DNA from 2 places in the Nitratidesulfovibrio sp. SRB-5 genome. Region 2 is predicted to be linked to the other one. Evidence: predicted binding sites of a transcription regulator. Region 2 holds the regulator's gene; the other holds the start of a gene.

Region 1 (9,445 bases), on a different contig from region 2:
CGGCGGGCGCAAGCGCCGGGTGCTGCTGGCCCGCGCGCTGGTAGCGTCGCAGGATCTGCTGCTGGACGAACCCACCAACCACATCGACATCGACACCATCGCCTGGCTGGAAGATTATCTGATGCGCCGCGCGCGCACGCTGGTGTTCGTCTCGCACGACCGGGCCTTCGTGCGCCGTCTGGCCACCCGCATCGTGGAGGTGGACCGGGGCAAGCTGCATTCCTATGCCTGCGGGTACGACCAGTATCAGGAGCAGCGCGAGGCCCGGCTGGAGAACGAGGAACGCCAGTTCGCCCTGTTCGACAAGAAGCTGGCCCAGGAAGAGGCCTGGGTGCGCCAGGGCATCAAGGCCCGGCGCACCCGCAACATGGGCCGGGTGCGCGCCCTGTACGCCCTGCGCGAGGAACGCGCCCGCCGCCGCGAACGGCAGGGCGGGGTGGCCATGCTGGCGCAGGAGGCGGAACGCTCTGGCAAGCTGGTCATCGAGGCGCGCAACGTGTGCTTCGCCCACGAGAACGCCAGGTCGGTGCTGCGCGACTTTTCGGCGCTGATCCAGCGCGGCGACCGGGTGGGGCTGATCGGCCCCAACGGCTCCGGCAAGACCACCCTGCTGCGCCTGCTGCTGGGCCAGCTTGTTCCCCATTCCGGCGAGGTGCGCCACGGCACCCGGCTGGAAATCGCCTATTTCGACCAGTTGCGCACGGCGCTGGACGGCGAGAAGTCGGTCATGGACAACGTGGCCGAGGGCGCGGACACCATAGAGGTCAACGGCAACCGCCGCCACGTGGCCGGGTACCTGCGCGATTTCCTGTTCGAGCCGGACCGGCTGCGCCTGCCCGCCAAGGTATTGTCCGGCGGCGAGCGCAACCGCCTGCTGCTGGCCAAGCTGTTCACCCGGCCCTCCAACCTGCTGGTGCTGGACGAACCCACCAACGACCTGGACGTGGAAACGCTGGATCTGCTGGAGGAACTGCTGGCCGAATACCAGGGCACCGTGCTGCTGGTGAGCCATGACCGCGCGTTCCTTGACGACGTGGTGACCAGCACCCTGGCCTTCGACGACGACGGCAACGTGCGCGAGTACGTGGGCGGCTACACCGACTGGCTGCGCCAGCGCCCGAAGCCGGTAGCCGATGCCGCCGGAAAGGATGGCGCCAGTGGCGAGGCCGCCCCCCGCAGGAACGGGGAGGGCGACGGCCCGGGCAACGGACAGGCGGACAACTCCGCTGGCCCCGGTTCCGGTACCGCCCAGATTCGCAAGCTGACCTTCAAGGAACAGCGCGAACTGGCCGGGCTGCGCGAGGAACTGGCGGCGCTGCCCGGCAATCTGGACGCGCTGGAGCGCGAACAGGCCACGCTGGAAGCCCGACTGGCCGAGCCGGACTTCTTCACCACCGATCCGGAGGGCTTCAACGCCGCCGCCGCGCGGGTCACCGCGCTGGAAGGCGAGCAGACCGCCCTGCTGGAACGCTGGGAAGTGGCGGAGGCGCGCATCGCGGAACTGGCCCAATTTCGTGAGTAGCCGTGAATGACCGCGAATAAGCGGCGCGGCATGATATTCCGGGGACGCCCGCGCCAGTTCGTCTGGACACGCGGCGTCCCCGTCCCTATCTGCACGGTCCGCCGTCACGCGCAGGCCCGCGAGGCGGGCTTCCTCTCGTCCGGTCCCGGTACCCGGACACATCACACTGCATGCATCGGCCCGGCAGCCGCCGGGCCGGAATAAGGATATCGCCATGTCCCCGACGTCTCCAGTTGCCGCGCCCCTGCATCAGCCCGCCCCCAACCCCGTGGCCCTGCTGCCGCTGTTCCTGTTCCTGGTTCTGTTCATTGGTGCCGGGCTGGCCCTTGGCGCCGCCGGAACGGAGATGGCCTTCTACCAGCTGTCGCCCACGGTGGCCATTCTGCCCGCCATCGCCCTGGCCCTGGTCCTGCGCGAAAAGGACCCGGCCACGGCGGCCCGGTCCGGCGGCCTGACCCGGCGGGTCAACGTCTTTCTGTCCGGCGCGGGCGAGATCAACATCGTCACCATGTGCGTCATCTACCTGCTGGCCGGTGGCTTTGCCTCGGTGGCGTCGGCCATCGGCGGGGTGGAATCCACGGTGAACCTGGGGCTGTCGCTGGTGCCGCAACGGCTGGTGCTGCCGGGGTTGTTCGTCATTTCGGCCTTCGTGGCCACGGCCATGGGCACCTCCATGGGCACCATCGCCGCCGTGGGGCCCATCGCGGCGGGCGTGGCCGCCCAGACCGGCATGGATGCCGCGCTGCTCATGGGCGCGGTGGTGGGCGGGGCCATGTTCGGCGACAACCTGTCCATGATCTCCGACACCACCATCGCGGCCACGCGCACCCAAGGCTGCGACATGCGCGACAAGTTCCGCATGAACTTCGCCATTGCGCTGCCCGCCGCGCTGCTGGCCGTGGCGGTGCTCTGGCTGGCGGGCGATGCGGGCCGGGCCGCCGCGCCCGGCGATTACCGCGTGATCACGGTGCTGCCCTACGTGGCCATTCTGGCCATGGCGCTTTCGGGCATGAACGTGTTCGCCGTGCTGTTCGCGGGCATCGCCCTGGCGGGCGGCGTGGGCATGGCCGTGGTGGACGGTTACACGCCGCTGAAATTCGCCCAGGACATCTACAAGGGCTTTACCGGCATGCACGAGATTCTCGTGCTGTCCATGCTCATGGGCGGCCTTGGCGAACTCATCCGCTATCAGGGCGGGGTGGCCTGGCTGCTGGCCGCCGTGCGCCGGTTCATCGACCGGCCCGGCGAACGCGGCGGAGCCGCCGCCCGCACCGGAGAAGCGGGCATTTCCGGCCTGGTGGCCGTGGCCGACCTGTGCACCGCCAACAACACCGTGGCCATCATCCTGACCGGGGGCATGGCCCGCGAGATCGCCGCCACCTCCGGCGTGGACCCGCGCCGCAGTGCCAGCCTGCTGGACATCTTCTCGTGCGTGGTGCAGGGGCTGGCCCCGCACGCGGCGCAGGTGCTGCTGGCCGGGTCCATCGCGGGCATCTCTCCCGTGGCGGTGCTGTCGGCCAACTATTACTGCCTGTTGCTGGGCGCGGCGGGTGTGCTGGCCATTCTTACCGGGCTGCCGCGCGCCCCGCGTACGGTGGCGTCCGGGGGCGAGCGGGCGTAGGCTGCCAGATCTGCCAGATCTGCCAGATCCGCCAGTGAGGGCAGATCGGCAAACGGCAGAGCGGGCATTCCCCGTAGCACCCGGTCTGGTGAAGGGGGCGAAAAGGGCGGCAACGTGCGGAAGGGCACGGACGGCAAGGGGGCCGGTGGGGGCGCGCCGGGCGTGCAACCCGCTGAATTTGCATGGCGCGTGAAGAAAATGCAAAAAAATGCACACGCCCCCCCTTTTCAACCCGCAAACCTGCCTTATTATCCAACGCGGTTGCCATGCACCGCCACCGCGTCAGCGAGCGCGGGCGCGCAACCGCATCCGGCAGACGGACCCGATGACCAGCAGGTTCTTGCGGGTCCAGCCCCTGCCGAAAAGCCACGATACATCGGGCGAGACGAATTTCGCCCCCCGCCATGCGGCGGGAGGGCGCGCGCATGACACCGTCATGACGCGCGGCGAGATGACCGCCCTTGCCTTTGGCACTCGCACCCCGCGAGTGCCAAAGACGGGACAAACAGCGATCACCTAAAGTTGGAGGACTAGTTGTCATGAATCTGAAGCCTTTGAATGACCGCGTTCTGGTGAAGCGCCTCGAATCCGAAGAAAAGACCGCCGGCGGCCTCTTCATCCCCGACACCGCCAAGGAAAAGCCCTCGCGCGGCGAAGTCGTCGCCGCCGGTCCCGGCAAGGTCGCGGAAGACGGCAAGCTCATCGCCATGACCGTCAAGAAGGGCGACATGGTGCTCTTCAGCAAGTACGCCGGCACCGAGATCAAGCTTGACGGCGTCGAGCACCTCGTCATGCGCGAAGACGACATTCTCGCCATCATCGAATAACGCCCCGCGAACTCAGCACTTACTCCCGAGGAGGATGAATACAATGGCTTCCAAGGAAATCCTGTTCGACGTCAAGGCCCGCGAAAAGCTTTCCCGCGGCGTGGACAAGCTCGCCAATGCCGTCAAGGTGACCCTCGGTCCCAAGGGCCGCAACGTGGTCATCGAAAAGTCTTTCGGCTCGCCCGTCATCACCAAGGACGGCGTGACCGTGGCCAAGGAAATCGAACTCGAGGACAAGTTCGAGAACATGGGCGCGCAGATGGTCAAGGAAGTTGCTTCCAAGACCAGCGACATCGCCGGTGACGGCACCACCACCGCCACCATCCTGGCCCAGGCCATCTACCGCGAAGGCGTGAAGCTGGTGGCCGCTGGCCGCAGCCCCATGGCTATCAAGCGCGGCATCGACAAGGCCGTTGAAAAGCTGGTCAAGGAACTTGGCACCCTGGCCAAGCCCACCCGCGACCAGAAGGAAATCGCCCAGATCGGCACCATTTCCGCCAACTCCGACACCACCATCGGCAACATCATCGCCGAGGCCATGGCCAAGGTGGGCAAGGAAGGCGTCATCACCGTCGAGGAAGCCAAGGGTCTGGAAACCACCCTTGAAGTGGTCGAAGGCATGCAGTTCGACCGTGGCTACCTGTCGCCCTACTTCGTGACCGATCCCGAAAAGATGGTCTGCGAACTCGACGAGCCCTTCATTCTCTGCAACGAGAAGAAGATCTCCAGCATGAAGGACATGCTGCCCGTTCTCGAACAGGTGGCCAAGATGAACCGTCCGCTGGTGATCATCGCCGAAGACGTGGAAGGCGAAGCCCTGGCCACCCTGGTGGTCAACAAGCTGCGCGGCACCCTGCAGGTTGTTGCCGTGAAGGCCCCCGGCTTCGGCGACCGCCGCAAGGCCATGCTGCAGGACATCGCCGTCCTGACCGGCGGCACCGTGGTGTCCGAAGACATGGGCGTGAAGCTCGAAAACATCTCGGTGGCCGACCTTGGCACCGCCAAGCGCGTGGTTGTGGACAAGGAAAACACCACCATCGTTGACGGCGCTGGCAAGTCCGAAGACATCAAGGCGCGCGTGAAGCAGATCCGCGCCCAGATCGACGAAACCACTTCCGACTACGACCGCGAAAAGCTGCAGGAACGCCTGGCCAAGCTGGTGGGCGGCGTGGCCGTGATCAACGTGGGCGCCGCGACCGAAACCGAAATGAAGGAAAAGAAGGACCGCGTCGAGGACGCCCTGAACGCCACCCGCGCCGCGGTGGAAGAAGGCATCGTCCCCGGTGGCGGCACCGCCTACATCCGCATCTCCAAGGTGCTGGACGACGTGAAGCCCGCTGACGACGACGAAGCCGCTGGCGTGAACATCATCCGCCGCGCCATCGAAGAACCGCTGCGCCAGATCTCGTCCAACGCCGGCTACGAAGGTTCCATCGTGGTCGAGAAGGTGCGCGACGGCAAGGACGGCTTCGGCTTCAACGCCGCGTCCGGCGAGTTCGAAGACCTGATCAAGGCCGGTGTCATCGACCCCAAGAAGGTCACCCGCATCGCCCTGCAGAACGCGGCCTCCGTTGCCTCGCTGCTGCTGACCACCGAATGCGCCATTGCCGAAAAGCCCGAAGCCAAGAAGGACATGCCCATGCCCGGTGGCGGCATGGGTGGCATGGGCGGCATGGGCGGCATGTACTAGGCCGAAAGGCTGGTACGCCCCGCGCATCATCGCACGTGACTGTGGGCCGGAACCTTCGGGTTCCGGCCCTTTTCGTTTGCGCGAAAGGGGAGCAGCACGGATGCGGGCCATTCCGACTTGACGCGGGCCCGACGCACGGGCACCACGGGGCAGGAGAGGAACCATGGCGAAAGCGAAACACACGGACGCAGGCACCGTGCCGGATGACATGCACCCCGCGAACGTGCCCGACAGGGCTCTGCTGCCCGACAAGGCGTTGCTGCTGGACTGGGGCGGCACGCTGATGCGCGTCATGCCCCGCTGGATGGGGCCGCAACACGGCTGGACCGACGAGGAACCCATGCCCCACGCGGGCGAGGTGCTGTGTTCGCTGGCCGCTGGCTGGCGGCTGGCGCTGGCGTCCAACGCCTCGGAGTCGGACGAAGGCCCCATCCGCGCGGCCCTTGCCCCCATGGGCGTGGGGCCGTTGCTGGCCGGGGTGTACACGTGGCGTTCGGCGGGGTCGCCCAAGCCCTGGCCGCCGTTCTGGTCGTATGCGCTGCGCGACCTGGGGCTGCCCGCCAGCAGGGTGGTGATGATCGGCGACGACTGGACCGGCGACGTGTGGGGCGCCACGCAGGCGGGGATGCATGGCATCTGGTTCGATCCGCCGCGCAACGGAACGGTGCGCGAGGCGCGCACCGCGCCCCGCGTGCGCACCATGCGCGATTTCCGCGAACTGCCCGGCCTGCTGGCAGAACTGGGGTTCGAGGGCTGACGGGGCGGGTTGTCCATCGCGCCGTGAAAATCCGGCCTTGCCATCGGGCCATGCCCCGTGCCTGCCGATCAACAGAAACGCCCCCGCCGGTTTCCCGACGGGGGCGTTGTGTTCTGCGTGTGTGTTCCGGGCCGTGCGGTCCGCCGTGCGCGCGGGCACGCGGGGCGGGGAAATGGCCGGAGGGGCGATGGATCGAAGGCCGGGTCAGGTACCGGGTCAGGTACAGGAACAGGCAACTGCTTCGTGCAGGGCGCGCTGCCGGACGCGCCCGCCGAAGGTGCCCGGCTACACTAGGTAGCCGCAGGAATGGATGATGTTCTTGCGCAGGGTGCGCCCCTTCCAGACCGCCTCGGGGCCTTCGCTGCGGATTTCCTCGCTCACGATGTCGCGCAGTTCGCGCATCTGTGCGTCGGTGAGTTGCAGGCGAGTCATGTCACCCATGAGTTCCAGCGGGTCAGACCAGCAGGTGGGCATGGGTTCGTCCTCGTTGTGGTAGAGGTAGTAGATCACACACTCGCCAACGGGCTGCAACTTCTCCAGAAAATCCTTCATCGTGTCTCCCTTTTTTCCGCGAAGCCGTCCGGGCTTCGCGTGGTCAATCCGCCGGGGGCTGGTCCGGCGGACCACCGTGCGCCCTTGGGCTGTCCGCCGTCCCGCCGGATGTTCCGGCTGGGTGTGTGGCGGCCCCCGTGGCGCAACGGCCTGTTAGCTGCATTTTTTTTCTGTGGGTGCGCAATTGGCCTGAAATCCACCCACATGCACCGTGCGGCTCCAGCGTCCGGACGATGCCCCCAAAACAGAAAAAGCCCCTCGCAAGGAGAGGCCGACGCCGCAAGCCCGCGATCATGATCCCGTGCGCTACACGGTCGGTATTGGCACCTTGTCCCGACCGACGGCGTCACGTCAGGGCAGGTTGCCGGGCGGTCACAGGGCCGTACCCTCGCGCCTCTCTCCATGAATGGGGCATATCTAGCGGTTGAGTGCACAGTTGTCAATGGTTAAGCAGGAAATCAGGAAATACTTGTATAGTAGCTTTTTTGGGATGATAGCGCGCATAAAAAGTGGTCTCGTATAGTACCACTGCTGAAAAAATGTGACCGCGCGACCGGAAACCCGAAAAGGGGGGGGACGCGAAGCGTGAGTCCGGGCGACCGATGGGCCGGGTGGGACCATGCGGTGGACTGGAAGGGTGCCGAACATACATGACAGGCCGGACGCATCGGACAGACAGGACAGGCCGGGTGCGCCGGGCGCATCGGACAGACAGGACAGGCCGGGTGCGCCGGGCGGCCAGGGGGGCGGACCGCGTTGGATGCAGCCCCCGCCCGCCCCATCGTATGGTCAAGCGGGGCGGTATGGGGTAGTGGTTCCTGCGTACCGCACGTCCATCACGTCTTGCCCGCCACAGGAGAGCCCGCCGTCGCATGAAGCTGTTCACCCGCACCCACCAGATGGGCGCCGCCGCCCTGATCATGGCGGCCAGCGTCTTTGCGTCGCGGTTCATGGGCCTCTTGCGCGACAAGGTCATCTCCTACCTGTTCGGGGCCACGGCAGAGGCGGACATCTACTTCGCCGCCTTCGTGGTGCCCGACTTCATCAACTATCTGCTGGCGGGCGGCTACTTCTCCATCACCCTCATTCCCCTGCTGTCGGAACGCTTCGAGCGCGATCCGGAAGATGGCTGGCGCTTCTTTGCCGCCGCCTTCTGGTGGATCACCATCGTCATCTGCCTGATGACCGGCGTGGCCTGGTGGTACGCGCCGGAACTGGCCCGTGTGGCCGCGCCGGGCTTCGACGCACCGTCCACGGCCCGGCTGGTGCGCTTCCTGCGCATCATCCTGCCCGCGCAGGCGTTCTTTCTGCCGGGGGCGTGCGTCACCGCGCTGCTGTACATGCGCCGCCAGTTCGCGGTGCCCGCCATGGGGCCGCTGGTGTACAACGGCTGCATCATCGGCGGCGGCGTGCTGTCGTGGGCGCTGGCCCCGGCGCGCGGCATGGAGGGGTTTTGCTGGGGCGTGCTGGCGGGCGCGGCGCTGGGCAGCCTTGCCTTGCCCGTGCTGGCCGCCGCGCGCGGCGGCGGGGTGCGGCTGCGTCCGGTGCTGCGCCACCCCGGCGTGCGCCGTTTCGCCCTGCTGGCCCTGCCCCTGATGATCGGTCAGTCGGTGGTGGTGCTGGACGAGCAGTTCGTGCGCATCTTCGGTTCCATGACCGGCGAAGGGGCGGTGAGCCTGCTCAACTATGCCCGGCGCATCATGCTGGTGCCGGTGGGCGTGGTGGCCCAGGCCGCCGGGGTGGCCTCGTACCCGTTTCTGGCGGCGCTGGCCGCCAAAGGGGAGTCCGACGCCTTCGACGCCACCCTGTCCACGGCCCTGCGCAACGCCCTGGCGGTGATCATCCCCCTGTCCGTGTGGATGCTGCTGGCGGCGGAGCCCACCATGCGCCTGATCTTTCAGGGCGGCGGGTTCGCCGCCGCCGAGACGCTGGCCTCCGCGCCCCTGTTGCGGGTGATGCTGTGCGGCGTGGCCTTCTGGGCCGTGCAGCAGGTGGTGGGCCGGGCCTTCTACGCCCATCAGGACACGGTGACCCCGGCGGTGGTGGGCACCCTGGCCACCCTGGCCGCGCTGCCGCTGTACGTGCTGGCGGGCCACGCGGGCACGCGCGGCACGTTGGGCGTGGCCGTGGCGGGCACGGTGGCCGTGGCCGTGTATACCGTGGCCCTGGCCCTTGTGTGGCGCAGGCGCCATGGGGGGGGCGGACTTTCCGGCATTATCGGGTGCGGCGCGAAATCTGTGGCTCTGTGCGCCGCCGCCGCGCTGCCCGCCTGGCCCGCGCTGGCGTATGCGCCGCTGCTGGCCCCGGCCAGCCCGGCAGGCCAGTTGTGGGGGGCATTCCTGGCGCTGGCCGCCAGCGGACCGGTGTTCGCCGGGGCATATCTGCTGCTGGCCCGCCGCTTCGCCCCGGAACTGGCGGAACCGGTACTGTCGCGGGTGCGCCCGCTGCTGGCGCGCCTGCGGGGTGGGCGGCAGGG
Region 2 (9,445 bases):
GAGCACGTGGGCCTCGACCGGCTGCGCACCGTGGCCGTCAGCCGCCTGATGCTGGACAACATTCCCCACGTGAAGGCCTACTGGGTGATGATGGGCGTCAAGATGGCCCAGACCGCCCTGTACTTCGGGGCCGACGACCTGGACGGCACCATCGTCGAGGAACGCATCGGCCACGACGCCGGGGCCGATTCCGCCCAGTCGCTCACCGTGCCCGAACTGGAACTGATGATCCGCCGCTCCGGCTTCACCCCGGTGCGCCGCGACTCGCACTTCAACCCGGTGGCCGACCCGGACGCCATCCGGAACGACGACGGGCATGGCCCCGAATGCGATACAGACCACGCCGCAACGCCGGAGGTCCGGGCATGAGCGCCGCCGCCAACGCCACCAACGCCCCCATCATGCCGGGCGGCTCGTCCCTTGGTGAATCCGCGGACGTACGCGCCGTCGCCGCAAAGGTGCTGGAAGGCCAGCGCCTTACCCGCGCCGATGCCGACCTGCTGTACGACCACGCCGGGCTGCACACCCTGGGGCATCTGGCCCACGCCGTGCGCCTGCGCAAGCATCCGCAGCCCGTGGTCACCTACGTGGCCGACCGCAACATCAACTATTCCAACATCTGCGTGTGCGCCTGCCGCTTCTGCGCCTTTTTCCGCGCCCCCGGCCACCCCGAGGGCTACGTGCTGAGCCGCGAGGAACTGGGCAGAAAGATAGAAGAGACCCTGGCCCTTGGCGGCACCCAGATACTGCTGCAGGGCGGGCACCACCCCGATCTGCCCCTGTCGTTCTACGAAGGCATGATCGGCTGGATCCGCGACACCTACCCCACCATCCACATCCACGCCTTTTCGCCGCCCGAAATCGTCTTTTTCGCGGAGCTCGAAAAGATCACCGTGGCCGAGGTCATCACCCGGCTGCGTGCCGCCGGGCTGCATTCCATCCCCGGCGGCGGCGCGGAAATCCTGGTGGACGAGGTGCGCACGCAGGTTTCGCCCAACAAGTGTTCCGCCGCGCGCTGGCTGGGCGTCATGGAAGAAGCCCACGCTCAGGGACTGCGCACCACCGCCACCATGATGTTCGGCCACGAGGAGCAGCCCCGCCACCGTCTGGACCACCTGTTCGCCGTGCGCGAGGTGCAGGACCGCACCGGCGGGTTCACCGCGTTCATCCCCTGGACCTTCCAGCCCGCGCACACCAACATCCACCGCGACCCGGAACCCGCGCCCGCGTACCTGCGCCTGCTGGCCCTGTCGCGCCTAGTGCTGGACAACGTGGACAACGTGCAGGCCTCGTGGGTGACCATGGGGCCGCAGGTGGCCCAGCTGGCCCTGTACTTCGGCGCCAACGACTTCGGCTCGCTGATGATCGAGGAAAACGTGGTGGCCGCCGCAGGCGTCAGCTTCAGCCTCTCGCGCCGCGAAATCCACAACTGCATCCGCGCCGCCGGGTTCACCCCCGTGCAACGCACCATGAACTACACCCCCGTGTCGCCCCAACCCGTGGTGGAAGGGGAAATACAGGGGTAAAGAGCGAAAGAGGAGAATCGGGGGAAGGGACCCTTTGCGGCAGCCGTTACACGAGCGCGAAGCGAGAGTGTTACGGATGGCGACCGCAACGCGTAAAAGGGTCTCCCTCCCCGGACCCCGCTCTGCTGTCTTCATCCGTAATGCTCGAAGACTCGCATAACGGCTGAAGCTCCCCCCAAAACTTTTTAATTGGGGGGATACGGAACATCAGGCTTCCGCTTCTTTATCAAAAAACGCCCCAACCCCCTCAATATGGGGGTGCAGGGGGCAAAGCCCCCTGCCCGCCGGAGGCATAAAAACAGCCGGACCGGCAGGGGATACAAACGCGATACATGCCATGAACAAAGCCACCACCACGCCGTCGTCATGCGCGCGCCCGCTGCGTCTGGGCCGCATCGGGTACCTGAACGTGCTGCCCATCTACCACCCGCTGGAGTCGGGCATCATCCAGCACGAGTACGAGCTGGTGGCCGGGCCGCCCGCGGTGCTGAACAACATGATGGCGCGCGGCGACCTGCACGTGTCGGCCAATTCGTCGGTGGAGTATGCGCACAGGCCGCAGAACTACCTGCTGGTGCCGGACCTTGCCATCGGCAGCCGGGGGCCGGTGCAGAGCGTGCTGCTGCTTTCGCGCCGCCCGGTGGAAGACCTGGCCGACCAGCCGGTGCTGGTCAGCGCCGAGACGCACACCTCTGCCGCGCTGCTGCGCCTGCTGTTCCGCGACTACTACAAGTTTCCGGTGCGTTACGAGGTGGGTTCGGCCACCGGGCGCATCGCGTCGGGCAACCCGCCGGAGGCGTTCCTGGCCATCGGCGACGAGGCCCTGCGCCTGCGCAACCACCCGGAGTTTCCGTACCGGCTGGACCTGGGCGAGGCGTGGCGACAATGGACCGGCCTGCCCTTCGTGTTCGGGGTGTGGGTGGTCAGCCGGGCGGCGGCGGCTTCGGGATGCTTCACCAGCGACCCGTGCGAACTGTTGCAGCGCGCCCGCAACTGGGGCGAACTGCACATGGACGTGATCCTCGACCTGACCTTGCAGGGCTGCCCGCTGACCCGCGAGGAACTGCGCCAGTACTACCACGGCCTGGTCTTCCACATGGGCTTTCCGGAAATGGAAGGGCTGCGCCTGTTCTACCACCGGCTGGCCGAGGCGGGCGAAATACCCGCCGCGCCGGAACTGGAATTCTTCAGCATGTAGCGCAAGGCGGCCCCGCGAAGCAGACGCGGGGCCGTTTTGCGTTTGCGACCAGCCATGCACACCCGCGAAAAATCCGCACCGCCAGCCAGCCAAGGCGCTCCGGGAGCGCCATTCAGCCAAGACGCGCCCATAACACCACACCCGGCCCGCACGCTGCCCTTGCGGATACTGGGGCTGGACGTCACGGCCACGCCCGGCCCGCGCAAACCCCTGACCCTGGCGGTATGCGACCTTGCGCAGGAACCGGGGAACGCACCGGACGCACCGCCCGTGCTCACCCTGCACGAACTGCGTGAACTGCACACCCTGGACGACCTGGACCGGCTGTTCGGCGGGCAGTTTGACGCGGGATTCGCGGGGGGCGATGTTCCGTCTGGCACAGGCTGGGTGCTGGGTATCGACGCCGCGCTGGCCCAACCGCTGGAACTGGTGGAAGAACTGGACTGGCCGCGCGACTGGGCCGGGTATGCCGCCCTGTGCGGCGGCATGGACCGTGCCGACTTTCGCGACCTGCTGCGCGGGGTGTCCGCCGCCCGGCCCGCCGGGCAGAAGTACCTGTACCGCGCCTGCTGCCGCCGCGCCGGAGCGGCCAGCCCCATGAACACGGTGCGCCCGCCCGTGGCCCTGATGTTCCACGCCGTGGCTCCACGGCTTGCCGCACATGCGGTGCATGTTCCCCTGCTGCGCCCCCTGCCACATGTGCCGGGCAACGCCCGCGTGGCGCTGGAAACCTACCCCGGCTGGCTGGCCCGGCAGTTGATGGGCCGCGCCCCGTACAAGGGCGGCGATGCCACCGGGCGGACCGCCCGGCGCGAGGCACGCACCCAACTGCTGCGAAATCTTGCGGGATTGGGGGAACCGGCCGAATCGACCAGCGCCTTCGGCCCAACGAACCCCATTGGCCTGTCATCACTCCAGCCCGGCCCCCAGCTTGGCCCCCTGTCATCACCCCTGTCTGGCCCCCTGTCTGGCCACCTGCCCCGCCTGACCATCCGCTGGAACGCGGACCACGCCGCCCGCATGCTGGACGATCCGGAAGCGGACCTGCTGGATGCCCTGTTCTGCGCCGTGCTGGCAGCAAGTTCCGCCCTGCGCCCCGAATACGGCCTGCCGTCACCAGCCACACCTCCCCACGGCGTCACCGCCGCGCAACTGGATGTGGAAGGCTGGATCGCCGGACTTCCGCTGGAAGAATAGCCGCCCCGGCGAACCCACGCTCTCCTGTCCTATCCGGCCCTATCCGCCTACCCGGCTGACACGCTGCACGCCCCGGCACCCGGCTCCATTTTCATCTTGCCGCGCGTCTCCCCTGCCCCAAAAAAGCGGCGCGCGACGGTCATCCGCCACGCGCCGTACAAAGCACTCCATGACTCGCCTTTCACTGGCGGCATCACCCGCTCGTCCCGCTTGACGCAGCCTGCCGCCGTCTCACCGACAGCAGCCTGCGTCCGCCTACCAGCCCGCCCCGCCCGTGAACAGGAAGGACAGCAAGGACCATGTGGCCCCCAGCAGGGCCAGCAGCAGCAGCCCCAGAAACAGGCGCACCACGCACCCGGCGGCGGCCAGCAGTCCGCGCAGCAGCAGCCAGCCAAGCACAGCAGCCACGGCGGCCACGAATATCAGGCCCAGTATCTTCATCGTCGTTCCCCCGTCCGGTTGCGGCGCCGCGCGCCCTGTTTGTCATTCGTCCTCATGCGGTGCCGCGTCGGGCGGCGCCGTGTTCGGGGCATCTTCCAGTTCGCCCGGGCGGCATACCCGCGCGCCCGCACCACCAGAAGCACCAGACGCACCAGACAGGCCCAGCCAGATGGCGAACAGGGCAATCCCCGCCCCGGCCATGCCCCATCCGTCCGTGGGCCGCTTGAACACCAGGATGTCCCACACGAACGACAGCGCGGGCTGCACCAGCATCACCAGCCCCGCCAGCGAGGCGGGCAGGCGCGGCAGCCCGGTGGACAGCAGCACCCAGCCCACGCCCTGACACAGCACGCCATAGGCCATCAGGTAGCCGCCGCTGGCCGCATCGGCAATGGCAAAGCTGTCGCCCCGCGCCAGGATGCCCGCGCCGCTTACCGCCGCGCAGGCCAGCGAAATGACGGCCATGTTGGCCACCGGCGAAAGCATGCCCGCCATGCCGCGCGACTGGCGCAGCAGCAGGATGAACCCGGTGTAGAACAGCGCCGTGGCAAAGCCGTAGCCCACCCCGGCCAGCGAATCGCCCACCACCAGCCCGCCAGCCGTCGAGGTGGGCAGCAGTTCCGCCGGACTGACGCCCAGCAGCAGCCACAGCCCGACCAGGGCCAGCGGAATGGCCGCCATGTGCCGCGCGGACAACTTTTCGCCCAGCAGCAGCGCCCCGGCAATGGCGATGAAGAAGACCTGGAAATTTCCGATGATGGTGGCCAGCCCCGGCCCGATGAGCAGGATGCCCCGGTGCCAGCACTCCAGATCCAGCGCGAACAGCACGGCGGCGCCCACCATCACCGCCCACACGCCGGACCGCGCGCGCAGCCGTTCGCGCCGGGCCAGGGCCACGCACAGCAGGGCCAGCCCGCCGAAGAACATGCGGTAGAAGGCCGACTGGCTGGGCCCCACATGCACCAGCTTCACGAACACGGCGGAAAAGCTGATAAGCACGCCGCCCCCGGCAACGCGCAGCAGCCCTCCCGCATCAAGGCAGGGGGAACGGTGTGTACTCATGCGGCCCCCCATACTGCGAAGCCGGGTGAAGCGCAAATGATACCGTGTTGGACTGGCGCCGGGCAGCGCGCCAGACAGGCCCAAACTGGCCCAAATTGGCCCAGACTGGCCCAGACTGGCCCAGACGGGGCCAGGCAGATCATCGGACACACACCGGACAGGGCGACGGGCAAGGCGACAGGCAAGGCGAGGCCCCGCTTCAGACTCACGTCATATCCACATGGGGCCATATATAGGCCGTATATGGATCAGTCTGGCTTACGCCAAGGGCATGCGATGGGGGGGGTAGCTGCGCCACATCCGCCCCCCTTGGGCCACTTTCGCCCCCGCCTCGCCCAACTTCCGCCCCGCAACGCAAAGGCGGCACGCCCCGCCGGGGAACGTGCCGCCTGATGTCCGCATGTGTGACGTTACTATCCGGGCGCCTATTCCGGACGGCTTACCGCAACCTTGGCGGGCCGCAGCAGGCGCTCCTTCAGCCGGTAGCCGCGCTGCATCAGGGCACACACGGTGTTTTCCGGCAGGTCGGGGCGCACTTCGGCGCCGATGGCCTCGTGGATTTCCGGGCTGAACGGTTCGCCCGCCTCGCCCACGGGCTCCAGGCCGTGGCGCTTCAGCGCGTCCAGCAGCAGCCTCTGGGTCATTTCCACGCCGATCAGCATGTCCTTGCAGGCCGCGTTGCCGCGCCCGTATTGCAGGGCCAGATCCAGGTTGTCCAGGGTGGGCAGCAGGTCCGCCAGCACCACTTCGGCGGCGTAGCGCACCTGGTCGTCCTTTTCGCGCTGCAACCGCTTCTTGAAATTGTCCATTTCCGCCAGGGCGCGCAGGCGCTGCTCGTCGGCATCGGCCCGTTCGGGACATTCCGGGCACAGCCGGACCGCGCACTGTTCGCGCAGGGCGTCATCGTCAATCACCATGGGGGAACCCGCACCGGCGGCCTGGTGCCGCGAAGACGCATCGGCCTCGGTACGCAGGGCCTCTGCCTCGGGGCTGATCTCCACATTGTCCTTGAACGCATTGCTGGGGGGCATGTCCTGAATCTCCTTGAAATCCTGAAGCGTGACGTCGTCGTTGAAATATCCCGCCGGGGCGGGTCGCATGTATCGGAAATGACCGAAAAATGGACGGGATTACGGCAACCGGCAAGGCGCGGCGGCAAACCGTTCGCGGAACAGCTGGGTAAGCGCCCGCGAAACGCACTGCACCACCGGAACGATCTTGGCGTAGTCCATGCGCAACGGCCCCACCACGCTGACCACGCCACGCGGCGTGTCGCCGCCGTAGGCGGCGCTGATCACGCTGCACCCGCGCAGTCCGTCGGGCGCGCCGTCGGCCACGTCCTGACAGAAGGTTATGCGCACGTCGCGTTCGGACAGGGTGCGGTCCAGCAGTTCCAACAGACGCGAGCGTTCCTCGATGGCGGCCAGCAGGTCGCGCATGCGGCCCACGTCGGTGAATTCCGCGTGGGCCAGCATGTTCAGCGTGCCGTTGACGATGAGCTCGCGGTCGTCGCCCATGTGTTCCACGGCGCGGCGCGACAGGGCCAGGGCGCGCACGCACATTTCTTCCAGCCGCGAGCCAGCGCGGGCCAGTTCGTGGCCGATGCGATCGCGCGCCTCGGACAGGGACAGGCCCCGGAAATGTTCGTTGAGATAATTGCCGAAGCGCACCAGTTCATCCTGCCCGTAGCGCTCGTCCACGCGCACGGTGCGGGTGCGCACCAGGCCGCCTTCCAGCATCAGCACGGCCAACACCAGCCCTTCGGCGGCCGGGGCGAATTCGATGCTGCGCCAGCGGGCCTCGTCCTCGCTGGGGGCCACCACCATGCCCAGTTGCCGGGCATGGCCGGACAACAGGTTGGCGGCGCGACGCAGGATGCCGGAAATCTCCAGTTCCTGCCGCGAAAGCTCGTCGGCTATGGCATCGCGCTCGGCACTGCCCAGCGGCAACGGGCGCAGCAGGCTGTCCACGTACAGCCGGAAGGCGCGCGCCGTCGGCACCCTGCCTGCGGACGTGTGCGGCTGCTCCAGATAGCCAAGGTCGGTCAGGTCGGACATGGTGGCGCGCATGCTGGCCGGGGAAAGACGCAAGCCGGAATGCTCGGCCACGGCGCGAGACCCCACGGGCGAGGCCGAGGCGATGTAGCTTTCGATGATGGTGGCAAGCACCTGGGTTTCGCGCTGTCCGAGGCTGGGCATGAAGGCTCCGGCATCATGAGGATGCAGTTCTTGCAGTAGCACAAACGGGTAACAACGGGGGTGTGGGCTGTCAAGGTTGGCCGGGGCGGACCTGCCGGGTCGGGAAATATGGCAGGCACTTGCCCATCCACGACAGATGCCGGACAAAGGCTAGGGGCAAAATGGATCAGGCCAGCGCCCTCCGGACTCCAGGCCGTGCGCACGCCCATTCGGACCTGACAGGTCCACCATTTGTGAATATAATCACAAATGTACTGGCCAGCACCCCCGGCAACTACAAAAAAAACTGTTATTTCAGCATAATGACAAAATCCGCCCCAAACTCCATTTCCGACACACCAAACAACACTTCACTGTATGCGGCATATTGTGAACACTCACATCTCGTGCATTATTTCACATACATTGACACGTTTCCGGCAACACACTACAGTGCCCCTGTCATTGGGGAGGTGGCAACGCATCACTGCATGCATCACTTCCCCCGCCCGCCCATAGCACACCCCATACGGCCCGTATCGCGCCCATTCTGCCGGGCTCGTTGCGGCTGGTGAGCAACTGTTTACACGCTCACCCGTAGGGGGCTGTAATGCTTGCCGAAAAAACACCCACGCCTGCCTTGAATTTTTCATGACATTGTGGCATCTTGTGCCTCGTCCGCATGTCTGGAACCCGGAAAAATCCGCGCGATTCGGTTCTCCGACACCCGTGACCGCCCCCCCTTCGGGAGAGCGTTGCGGGTTCACCAGCGAAGGCCCGCAAGAGGTCCTCGTTGACACGCCGGGTGGCTGCGGTTTATCCAGCGGGCAGAATCTGCCTTGGGACGACCATCATTCGGATAGAGGCAGCGGATCGCTGCTTATCATCGGCCGGCGCATCGCCGCACGATGCGAAGGTCAGGCGTTTGTCGTGCATCCCTTTCACTGCCAAGAACCTGTCCAAGGAGGACACGCATGGCTGAAGTCACTTACAAGGGCAAGAGCTTCGAAGTCGATGAAGACGGCTTCCTTCTTCGCTTTGATGACTGGAGCACCGAGTGGGTTGAATTCGTGAAGGAATCCGAAGGTATCGCGGACATCACCCCCGATCACCAGAAGATCATCGACTTCCTGCAGGACTACTACAAGAAGAACGGCATCGCCCCGATGGTTCGTATCCTCTCCAAGAACACCGGCTTCAAGCTGAAGGAGATCTACGAACTGTTCCCCTCCGGCCCCGGCAAGGGCGCCTGCAAGATGGCCGGCCTGCCCAAGCCCACCGGCTGCGTGTAGTCCATACGGCCCATTGTTCACGAAAGGGCGGGAGCGCAAGCTTCCGCCCTTCTCCATTTCCGCGCCCTGGTCCCATGCGGGGCACGGGCGCGCCGAAAGCGGAGCCGGACAGCGGCTGCCTACAGCGGTCACCAGTTCCGGTGCGACGACATGTGACTACGGCTGGCGACATGTGGCTACGGTTGCGCCACGCCGCAAAGGGCGGGAGCACATGCTCCCGCCCTTTGCGGCTTTCAATGGCACGCCCGGCCAGTTCAGGCGCGCCGGTTGCGGGCTTCGTACTGCGAAGCGTGGTTGCTGGTGGGAAGGACGACCGGAATCAATGCTCCGTGCCGTCCTCAGCGGCGTCGAACAACGTGTTCAGCGCCTCTTCGCGGCACAGGACGCTCGACGCCATGGCTATGCTGAACGTCGAGTGGGCCTTTCTCCACAGGGAAAGTATCTGCTGCACGGAATGAACCATGGACAGCAGCACCGACGCAGGCACGATGTACGCGCCCTCCGGCGTGCGTTCCAGCCCGTCCAGCGATACGGAAAGGCCCGTCAGTTCCT

The links. Region 2 encodes HrcA, which represses chaperone genes, less so after heat shock. Its sites were predicted from a motif close to TGTTAGCACTCNNNNNNNNNGAGTGCTAACA; they were not measured.
Region 1: groES (co-chaperone GroES) is a predicted target of HrcA. The motif match lies at 3,609-3,639, and genes of this name have one in related genera.

What each region holds. Positions count from the first base shown of each region.
Region 1 covers NZ_JAIOTY010000001.1:1,050,830-1,060,274, forward strand. The annotation lists gene K6142_RS04135 (ATP-binding cassette domain-containing protein) at 1-1,522, shown strand, start outside; gene K6142_RS04140 (Na+/H+ antiporter NhaC family protein) at 1,737-3,143, shown strand; gene groES (co-chaperone GroES) at 3,683-3,970, shown strand; gene groL (chaperonin GroEL) at 4,014-5,660, shown strand; gene K6142_RS04155 (HAD family hydrolase) at 5,824-6,417, shown strand; gene K6142_RS04160 (hypothetical protein) at 6,703-6,969, opposite strand; SAM riboswitch class I at 7,258-7,378, opposite strand; gene murJ (murein biosynthesis integral membrane protein MurJ) at 7,842-9,445, shown strand, end outside.
Region 2 covers NZ_JAIOTY010000002.1:909,115-918,559, reverse strand. The annotation lists gene mqnE (aminofutalosine synthase MqnE) at 1-369, shown strand, start outside; gene mqnC (cyclic dehypoxanthinyl futalosine synthase) at 402-1,526, shown strand; gene K6142_RS11255 (menaquinone biosynthetic enzyme MqnA/MqnD family protein) at 1,864-2,724, shown strand; gene K6142_RS11250 (DUF429 domain-containing protein) at 2,884-3,921, shown strand; gene K6142_RS11245 (hypothetical protein) at 4,177-4,362, opposite strand; gene K6142_RS11240 (DMT family transporter) at 4,405-5,424, opposite strand; gene K6142_RS11235 (nucleotide exchange factor GrpE) at 5,850-6,455, opposite strand; gene hrcA (heat-inducible transcriptional repressor HrcA) at 6,555-7,622, opposite strand; gene K6142_RS11225 (TusE/DsrC/DsvC family sulfur relay protein) at 8,576-8,893, shown strand; gene K6142_RS11220 (hypothetical protein) at 9,213-9,445, opposite strand, start outside.